Regions from separate parts of the Exiguobacterium sp. AB2 genome, predicted to be linked through region 1. Evidence: riboswitches for the same ligand, from Rfam matches in the RefSeq annotation. Region 1 holds a riboswitch; the other holds the start of a gene.

Region 1 (5,110 bases):
CATAATACTCTGTTTTTAACCCATGATAAGGCAGTCGATCGACGAGTGTGATCGAGATGTCGTTCAGCTGATGGCTGAGCACACGTTCGATGACACGCATTCCCCCGTAACCGCCCCCTAAGACGACTAATTTGCGCATAAAAATCCCCCTTTGTTACTCTTTAACTGTATCATGTTATAATCTGCCGTAGAAGAACCATTTTCCTGATTCTATAGGAAAGAAAGACGGTGAAAGCAATGATGAATCCAATCATCGAGTTCTGTGCCTCGAACTTAGCGATGGGCTCTCAAATCGCCCGCGCCAAGCTCGAAAGCGACCCTGACCTCGACGTCGTCGAGTACGGTTGTACCGGCTATTGCGGCGTCTGTGCGCTCGACTTGTTTTGTCTCGTCGATGGAGAGGTCGTGACGGGAGAGACGCCCGAAGAACTCGTGACGAACGTATATGAAAAAATCGAAGAGATGGCATGGTAAAAAGTTTGGAGTTTCTTCAAACTTTTTTCTTTTTGACCCGTTGCTTTTTTAAAAACGGTCTGTTATATTCAAAGAGGTTCGAATGTAGGTTGTCTGACGTTTAACATCAAAAAAAGAAAGCGTTTCAAACGGTAGGACACATCTTGTTTCGGGTATGACACAAATAATAGCTTTTCTTAATATGAAAGGAGCACAACACCAATGAATATCATGAGCGTGGTTGGTATTTTGGCACTAATTGGAATCGCTTACATCTTTTCAACCAACCGTAAAGCCATCAAATGGCGCACTGTCATTGCCGCTTTCGCGGTACAGTTTACGTTCGCGTTCCTCGTCCTCTTCACATCAGCTGGACGTAACGCGTTAGAATGGATTTCAGGAGGCGTTCAAAAAGTCTTGAATACGGCGAATGCCGGAATTAGCTTCGTCTTCGGTACTGCCGTCGGAGGTGACAACTTCGTCTTCGCCTTCCAAGTCTTGACGATTGTCGTCTTCATGTCCTCACTCATCGCACTTCTTTACTACGTCGGTGTCATGCAGTGGGTCATCCGTATTCTCGGTACAGCCCTTGCGAAAGCACTCGGCACATCACGTAAAGAGTCGCTCTCAGCAACGGCGAACATTTTCGTCGGTCAAACGGAAGCGCCACTCGTCATCAAGCCTTATCTTCCGACGATGACACAATCGGAGCTCTTCGCCGTTATGGTCGGTGGTCTCGCATCGGTTGCCGGTTCGGTTCTCGCAGGATACGCCGCCCTCGGTGTACCGCTCGAGTACTTGCTCGCAGCGAGCTTCATGGCTGCTCCAGCAGGTCTCATGTTCGCAAAAATCATCGTTCCTGAGACGGATGAGCCGGATGACAACATCGAAATCGCGGAAGATGAAGAGAACAAAGCAGCGAACTTCGTCGATGCGGCCGCACGCGGTGCCTCGGACGGTCTCTTCCTCGCCTTGAACGTCGGTGCGATGCTTCTCGCCTTCGTTTCATTGATTGCACTCGTCAACTTGATTCTCGGTGGAATCGGTGGCTTGTTCGGATTCGGTGACCTTACGGTTCAATTGATTCTTGGTTACGTGTTTGCTCCACTCGCATTCGTCATTGGTGTTCCGTGGGCAGATGCGGTTCAGTTCGGTAGCTTCCTTGGACAAAAACTTGTCTTGAACGAGTTCGTTGCCTTCTCTGAGTTCGCACCAATCATTGGCACAGGTGAGCTTTCAGCTCGTACAGAAGCCATGACGGCGTTCGCACTCTGTGGATTCGCCAACATCTCGTCGCTCGCGATCCTCCTCGGTGGTCTCGGTGGTATGGCGCCAAACCGTCGCGGTGACATCGCGCGGATGGGTGTCCTCGCGATTCTCGCAGGTACGCTTGCCAACTTGATGTCAGCCACGCTTGCTGGTCTGCTTCTCTAATCAAACACGATATACTCAGAGTGATCACTTCGGTGGTCACTTTTTTTAGTGTAGATGAATGAATAGCAAAACCCGACCGTAAAAAGGTGGTCGGGTTCTAGCATCCGTGACGAGATACATCCACTTCTTGGAGTCTCGGCCAAGTGGCTTGCCAATTCTTTTTCTGAATCCGGGCACGATAGATGTGATGATGGGGGGAGCCGTCCGTAAAGGCTGGGGTCGGTCGCAGCCTCAATTCGATGATGTCGTCAACACCGTGAGGCGCGGCCACGATCAAGCGGCCGTTCGCATCGAGGCTGACCCCGATGGCGGTGACGGTCTCGGGGAAATGGGCCAAGGCGTCGATTGCCGACTCATAGGGTGGCAATTGATTGACCAGATGCATCCGCGCTTGGTTTTTGACCGACCATGGGACGTTCGGGGACAGGCCGTGTAGTTGTGCCTCGTATTCTTTTTCGATTGCCTCGTCAATTTGAGAACGGTCAAAATAGATGACATCGACGTCCTCGGTCGCCGTCGGTGTTAGATAACCGTGAACGTCATCCCAAATCTTCGACCGGACGTATCCGGCACAAATCCACCAGTCGGGTAGTTCGAGGGAAGCGACATCTTTCAGGAGACGCTTTAATTCTGAATCATTTTCTAAAAATTGAGTGACCTCTTCAATCGTCTTCAATTGATTCCCTCCTATTCTTCCTTAAGCATAGCGTAACCATACAAAAAAGCACCTATTTCTAGGTGCTTTTCGCATTAAGCCTGAAGTTGCATGCGCTGGCGTTCAATCCACGGCTTCAGTTTAATGAAGAGCGGGACGAACAATGCTGTAATCAACAACGCTTTAATGAGGTTGAACGGCAAGATTCCATAAAGGACGAGGTTTGTCTTCACAGCCGGATCGGCCATCTCAGCCATCCCGAAGAAGAACGCGTATGCCGGTAAGATGATTAAATAGTTCAAGATTGCCAAGCTGAGCGCCATCGTGATCGTTCCGGCAAGAAGACCTGAAGCGAGCGCTTTGTTCGTTTTACGTTTATGGTAGAACCAAGCGACCGGATACATGAAGGCGACACCTGCGAAGAAGTTTGCAAGTTCACCGACCGGAACGCCGCCACCGTTAAAGACATAATAAAGGACGTTTTTTAGAGCGACGACCACGACGCCTGCGAGTGGCGAGAAGACGATACCGGCGACGAGCGCTGGGATGTCACTGAAGTCCACTTTTAGGAACGGTGGTAGGAAAGGCAGCGGGAAGTTAAAGAGCATCAGTACGAATGAGATCGCCCCGAGCATCGATAACGTCACCAGTGTAGTCAATCGTTTGTTGCGCGTTGTTTTCATCAAAATCTCTCCTTTTGTCGCTCCTTGATGAATGGCACCCGTCGCATAGAAAAACCCGATTGCATCATAACAATCGGGAGAGTTTACGCGCATACGAAATAGATGTTTCCCGTCGCGGAAAAGACCACGTCAAAGAAAACATCCGAATATCGGTCGGATGCCGCCATCTTCTCCCATCCAGACTATACTGTCGGCTTTCGAATCTCACGAAATCAGCAAGCAACGCCTTGCTCGCTCACGGGCTGAGAAGAACTTGTCTTCAATACCGCCGGTCGGGAATTTCACCCTGCCCCGAAGATGGAACGATTTAATTTTTTTGTTACAGTTTAGTTATACAAGATAATCCACAAAATCTCAAGCGAGTTGACTTGAGATTAAGATAATGAAGGAGGAGTTCAGATGATTCATTTGACAGAATCAGCGGCGCTTCAGGTCATCGATATGATGAAGCAGACCGAACGCCCCGATGGACAGTATTTACGGATCAAAGTACAAGGCGGTGGGTGTACCGGTCTGTCATACGGGATGGGATTCGACGAGGAAAAGACGGACAAGGACGTCCAGTTCGACCATCACGGGGTCCGCGTCATCGTCGCCGAGGCCGACCATGGAGTCGTCGACGGGCTCGAGATTGACTATAAGCAGTCGATGCTCGGTGGTGGATTCACGATTAAGAACCCGAACGCCATCGCGACGTGCGGTTGCGGTTCGAGTTTCCGGACGGCGACGAACGCCGGGACACCAGGAGATTGCTAAACGGGGAGGTTGCAGACATACGTCTGCGACCTTTTTTTGTTCGTAGGTTATTCCAAGGAAATGAACGGGAATATTGGAGACAGAAGGATGAAAAGGGGGCAGGGAGGATGAGAAAAGTACTGATTTTCGGTGGATCGCGCTATTTTGGTAAACGGCTGGCGCTTCGATTGGCAGAGGCGGGAGACGACGTGACGATTGTGACGCGAGGGCAACTGCAAGTGCCGGAGGCGGAAGGCATCCGCTCCATCAAAGGGGACCGTCAATCGGTGGCGACGATGAAAGACTTGTCACGGGAACGTTACGACCTTGTGTACGACAACATCTGTTTCACGCCCTATCAGGCGAAAATCGCAGCCGATGCGTTCATGGACCAAGTCGGGAAGTACGTGCTCACGTCGACGATGTCCGTGTACGCACCCGGCGCCGAGCTGAAGGAGAGTGACTTCAACCCGCTCCATTACGACTATCATCTCGATGCCGAGCACGATTACGGTCAAGGGAAGCGGGAGGCGGAATCGTACTTCTTCAACCGGGCCTCATTCCCGGTCGCGACCGTCCGGCTCCCGATTGTGCTCGGTCCTGACGACTATACGGACCGCCTCAAGTTTTACGTCGATGCGATTCGCCGGGAAGAGCCGATCGTCCTCCATCGTCCGGAGGCGAAAATGGGCTTCATCTCAAGTTTTGAAGCGGCCGCTTTCTTGGAATGGGTCGGCCGGGCGAACGTGACCGGGCCGTTCAATGCGGCGAGCGAGGGGATCATCTCGATGGGGGCGCTCATGGAGCGAATCGGTCAGCATCTCGACAAGCCGGTTCATATCATCAAAGACGGGGAATCTTCGCCTTACGACACGGACGTCGACTATTACATGTCGATTGCCGAGGCGAAAAAGGCGGGCTTCGTTTTCACGAAACTTGATGATTGGATCGACCGGGTCATCATCCAAACGATTCGCAAATGAAAAAACGGCCTCTCATCGGCTGGAATCAATAGATCGTAGAGCGCCACATAAGGGCTCGGCGGCATGTTTGGTAGGTCAGGCATCATCGAAATCGCCTCCAGGATTTTTGGTTACAGCCAGTATAGTCCGGAAGGGGGATGACGTACAGTGTCGCCCTGAGGGCACGA
Region 2 (5,110 bases), on a different contig from region 1:
AGTCGACGTGGTCGACGCTGACGGTGAAGGCGGTTCCATGCGGGTCGGTGCTGTTTTCGACCATCGGCTTTAAGTCGAGCCGGACGGCGACTTCTTCAGCGAGCGAGGCGCAGACGAGCCCTTTCCCTTCCGTGATGAGGAAGTTCATCGTCTCGGCCGTCATCTTGTCGGCAAGGACGACGAAGTCCCCCTCGTTCTCTCGGTCCTCATCGTCGACGACGATAATCGGGCGACCTTGCTTCAAGTCTTCAATCGCTGCTTCAATCGTGTCAAACATCACCATCCCGCCTTTCCGTATCCTTGTGACGCCAACGATTCGAGCGTCATCGGTTTTTGATTCACTAACTTCTCCATATATTTTGCCAACATGTCACATTCCAAATTGACCGTGTCCCCGGCTTGTTTCATCCCGAGCACCGTCTCACTGTACGTGTGCGGGATGAGCGAGAGCGTGAAGCCGCGTTCCGTCACATCGAACACCGTCAAGCTCGTCCCATCGACCGAAATTGAACCTTTCGGGACGATATAGCGGAGGAGCGACGGCTCGCAGCTGATATCGACGTACACCGCGTTCGCAAGCGGACGTTTCTTGACGATGCGCCCAATCCCGTCGACGTGACCGGAGACGAAATGTCCGCCGAATCGCCCGTTCGCCGGCATCGCCCGCTCCAAGTTCACACGTGTCCCCGGGCGGACGCCGTCAAGGCTCGACGCTTTGAGCGTCTCGGGCATGACGTCGACTGCGAACGTCCGCTCGTCGAACGTCGTCACCGTGAGACAGATTCCGTTGACCGAGATGCTGTCCCCGAGTTTCACATCCTGCAAGACGATGTCGCCCGTGAGCGTGAGCCTTAGCGATGGCCCGTTCCGTTTCACCGCTTTGACGCTACCGATTTCTTCAACGATTCCTGTGAACATCGGGCTCCCCCTTTCGCATGACGAGCTTGATATCGTTGCCAATCGTCTCGACAGAACGAACGTCAAACTGTTCGATTGCCTCGAGCGGTCCGTCATGATGCGAGCGATAGAACCCGGCCTTGCCACCGAAGACGCGTGGGGACTGATACATGACCCACTCGTCGATGTATCCCCCATCTAAGAGCGACGTCACGAGCGTCGGACCGGCCTCGACGAGGAGACGGCCGATGCCTCGGGCGTATAGTTCCTCGAGCACCCGTTCAAGCGTCGTATAGTCCGCCAGTTCGACACCGCGCGACTCGAGTGCCTCACGTCTCGACACATCATCGGACGTCGTATAGACGAGCACTGGTAGTTCGTTCGCCGTGCGGACGAGCTGGCTCGCGTGCGGCACGTTCAACTCTCGGTCTAACACGACACGCAGCGGTTGTTCGGTCGGCCGCTCGAGTCGCGCCGTGAGCGCCGGGTCGTCCGCGATGACGGTCCCGATTCCGGTCAACACCGCGTCGACGTTCGCCCGTAGCGCATGGACGTCGAGTCGGGCTTCTGTCCCAGTTACCCATTTGCTCTCACCTGTCTCAAGCGCGACTTTCCCGTCGAGGCTCGTCGCCGTCTTCAAGATGACGTACGGGCGCTTCGTCTCAAGCGAGCGTAGGAATGCAGGATTGAGCGCTCGCGCCTCATTCTCGAGCAGACCGACCTCGACTTCGATTCCCGCTGCCTTCAACCGGGCAATCCCGCGACCGGCGACGAGCGGATTCGGATCTCCCATCGCGATGACGACACGACGAACGCCCGACTCGATTAAGAGGTCTGCGCACGGCGGCGTCTTCCCGTGATGCGAGCATGGCTCGAGCGTGACATAAACGGTTGAACCATACGCAGACGCCCCGGCCATCTGGATTGCGTGTACCTCGGCATGCGGCTCACCTGCCTTCAAGTGAGCACCAAATCCGACAATTCGGTCGTCTTTGACGACGACGGCACCGACGAGCGGGTTGACCCCGGTCTGTCCGTCCGCGCACTTGGCCAATTGAATGGCATGTTGCATGTACTGTTTCATAATCTCCCTCCTTGTTTCGTACAAACAAAAAAGACCTGAAGGACATGTCCTCAAGGTCTCGGTGGGAGGTGTCAGCCGTATTTGGGCAAGCCAAATAAACGTTTTCTTTACAGAAAAGCGTACGACGAACTACAGGTCGCGCGGACCTGTCGATTTTCCTTCTCCCATCCAGACTATACTGTCGGCTCTAGAGTCTCACTAGATCCACCGTTCGCACACGTGCGCCCGGGTCACGGACTTAAGGCGTTCGCCTATCACCGCCGGTTGGGACTTTCACCCGACCCCGAAGGAATATTTGTTTGTACGCCCTTACTTTAGCGCAAAAAAGAACGGAAAGCAAAGAGGAAAGTGCAAAAAAAGCGCCACTCCGAGGAGCAGCGCTTCAAATCAAGCCAAGAAGAGGACGACGAGAATCCCGACCGCCCAGCAATAGAACGAGAAGTACTTGAGCTCGCCCTTGGCCATGATGTGTTGGAACCATTTAAGCGACACGGCCGTCAAGATGTATGAGGCGATGAACGCCACGATGAGCGGCCCGAACAGCTCGCGCGTCTCCGGGTTCGTGAACAGTTCCGGTCCGTCCAACACGATCGTGCCGAGACTGACGGGGATGAACATGAAAAACGAGAAACGAAGCGCCGTCTCTCGTTTGATACCGAGGAGGAGCGCCATGACGATCGTCGCCCCTGACCGGCTAATCCCTGGGATGAGCGCGACCGCCTGAGCGAGACCAATCAAGATGGCGTCACGGAGCGTGATGCCGACGTCGCCTTTGCTCCCACGCATGTTGCGGATGAACCAGAGCGCGAGACCTGTGAGAATCAACGTATACCCGACCGTCGCGACACCGCTTAGCGTCTCGCCGATCCAGTCACCGAAGACGACACCGAGCACGCCAGCCGGCACCGTCGCCACGAGCAACAGCCCGATGAACTTGACGTCGACCATCGTGTCGTCGCTCCGGTCTTTTTTAAACAGGAACGTCCAAAGACTGACGACGAGGCGGACGACGTCTTTCCGGTAAATCGTCAAGACGGCGAGGAGCGAGGCGAAGTTGACGAAAATCTCGAACGACAGCCCCGGCAACTGAATGTTGAGCAGCTCTTGGAAGATGACCAAGTGCCCGCTCGATGAAATCGGAATCGGTTCGGTGAAACCTTGAATCACACCGAGCAATAAGTAAAATAACCAGATTGTCATATTAAATGTTCCTCTTTTCTTTTTTCACTCAATGCGGCTATTTTAGCAGACTCCGTCCGGCGCTGACCACTCTTTGAAAAAAATCATATATTTTAAAAACTTTTATTGATTAGTCTGAAAATTAAATTTACTATAGAAGGGTACTCAACTGGTGCAAAGGCGATGACCCCATTGACCAGTTGGGTACTTTTTTGTACAAATTATTACATTTTACCCATTTATAAAACTTTTTGTTTACAATTGGAACCATTTGCTATTAAATTTGTAATAGAACTGTTACCCTTTTTTCGAATTCTGAACCTGACTTTAGACCTAGTCTTCTGTTAAAACGTTACAAAGAAATTACGAAATCCACTTATGATTTCGAAAAACTGTCCGATAGTATGATTGTAGAAGCATTTTTCGTCATCGTTGTCGGTTCAGATATGAGTCCATGGAAGGAGGAACCATCATTGAGTCAATCGCTATCCACTAAATCCCATCACCTGTCCACCGAACAGCAGAGGATGATCCACTGCATTCGCCTCCTCGGGGACTTGTTGAAGGAACGTCCGCGCCGCTCCGTCTATCGCCGCTTCGCGATGGAACAAAACTGGCCGTCCCCCGAGTCGATTATCCGTCAGTTCGGCTCATGGGCCGAGGCGCTCGCCATCGCCGGTTACGAATGGCACGGAGAGACGACCGTCGATCTTCCGGATAAGATGCCGAAGTATACGCGTGATGACATCATCGAGACGCTCGCGCTCTATTCGCGTGACATGGGCTCGATCATCACATTGAAAAAGTATCAGGAATGGCGGAAACTTCATCCAAAGGCCCCGAGCCATTACCACATCGTCAAGACGTTCGGGTCATGGCACGACGCCTGCGCCGAAGCCGGTCTTGAGGCGAGTGTCACCTATTCGAAGTCGGAACTGTCCGGCGCGCTCCGGGAAGCGATTCACGAGATGGGCTTCTCCCTCTCCTTCGAGGCGTATCGCGAATGGGCGAAACGAAACAACAAACCTTCGACGAAAGCCATTTTACACCGTTACGGTTCTTGGTCGGCTGCCATCCACGCGGTCGAATCTGAAATATTTAGTTCGAAATTATAATCCATCATTCATGCAAAAAGGAGAATCCATCGCGGATTCTCCTTTTCTTATTGAATTCGTTCCGTCGACGTGTCCCGATAATGGGCGACCCGGTCGCGTCCGTTGAACTTCGCCCCAACATACATCGCCCGGTCGGCGTTTCGTAGGACGGTGTCGAGCTCGTCGAACTCGTGAATCGTCTCGATGCCGATACTCGCTGTCACTTGAAGCCGGACCCCTTCCGTGCCGAACGGATGGGCCTTGAGCGCTTGACGGATCTTTTCCCCCGTCAACAAGGCCGACATCTCGTTCATCCGCGGAAACACGAAGACGAACTCTTCCCCGCCATATCGTGTGACGAGGTCGCCGCCACGGACGAGTCGTGTGAACAGCGCCCCCGCTTCGATTAACACCTCGTCGCCGAACGCGTGTCCATACGTGTCGTTGACCGATTTGAAATGGTCGAGGTCGATCAAGAAGACCGACAACGGATACGAGGCGACATCGTTCATCCGTTCTTTCGTCCAGCGCCTTAGTGCCCGTTGGTTCGGAAGACCGGTGAGCGGGTCGGTCAGGCTCTCATGTTGCAGCCGGTCGCGCTCGTCAATGCGTTCGAGCGACCACGACAGCGTCTTCAACAGACGATGCAGCTCGACGGCGAGCGCCTCTTCATACGCCCCGTTCGCCGTCGTCGAGACCATGAAGCTGACGGCGTTCGTCGGGCTATACACCGGCTGGATGCCGAGCGCCGAGTGATGGAGCTCGCTCTGATGGGCCAACAGCTCGGGGTGCCATTCATGGAGCGAGTCGTAGAGGAAGTACGGTTCGGAGGCGTCCCGATGCCGTTCGAGCGTGT

The links. A riboswitch is a leader RNA that binds a small molecule or an ion and turns the genes downstream of it on or off. The one in region 1 is predicted to bind FMN.
Region 2: another riboswitch for FMN. It lies ahead of ribD (bifunctional diaminohydroxyphosphoribosylaminopyrimidine deaminase/5-amino-6-(5-phosphoribosylamino)uracil reductase RibD); the one in region 1 lies ahead of DI14_RS01210 (ECF transporter S component).

Annotation. Positions count from the first base shown of each region.
Region 1 covers NZ_JNAA01000011.1:17,499-22,608, forward strand. Annotated here, with positions in the region: gene DI14_RS01190 (NAD(P)/FAD-dependent oxidoreductase) at 1-139, opposite strand, end outside; gene DI14_RS01195 (YuzB family protein) at 238-474, shown strand; gene DI14_RS01200 (NupC/NupG family nucleoside CNT transporter) at 676-1,887, shown strand; gene DI14_RS01205 (nucleotidyltransferase family protein) at 1,985-2,563, opposite strand; gene DI14_RS01210 (ECF transporter S component) at 2,638-3,225, opposite strand; FMN riboswitch at 3,387-3,528, opposite strand; gene DI14_RS01215 (iron-sulfur cluster assembly accessory protein) at 3,625-3,981, shown strand; gene DI14_RS01220 (NAD-dependent epimerase/dehydratase family protein) at 4,089-4,943, shown strand.
Region 2 covers NZ_JNAA01000016.1:17,581-22,690, forward strand. Annotated here, with positions in the region: gene DI14_RS01950 (bifunctional 3,4-dihydroxy-2-butanone-4-phosphate synthase/GTP cyclohydrolase II) at 1-277, opposite strand, end outside; gene ribE (riboflavin synthase) at 277-918, opposite strand; gene ribD (bifunctional diaminohydroxyphosphoribosylaminopyrimidine deaminase/5-amino-6-(5-phosphoribosylamino)uracil reductase RibD) at 899-1,981, opposite strand; FMN riboswitch at 2,134-2,276, opposite strand; gene DI14_RS01965 (undecaprenyl-diphosphate phosphatase) at 2,369-3,181, opposite strand; gene DI14_RS01970 (homing endonuclease associated repeat-containing protein) at 3,634-4,275, shown strand; gene DI14_RS01975 (GGDEF domain-containing protein) at 4,323-5,110, opposite strand, start outside.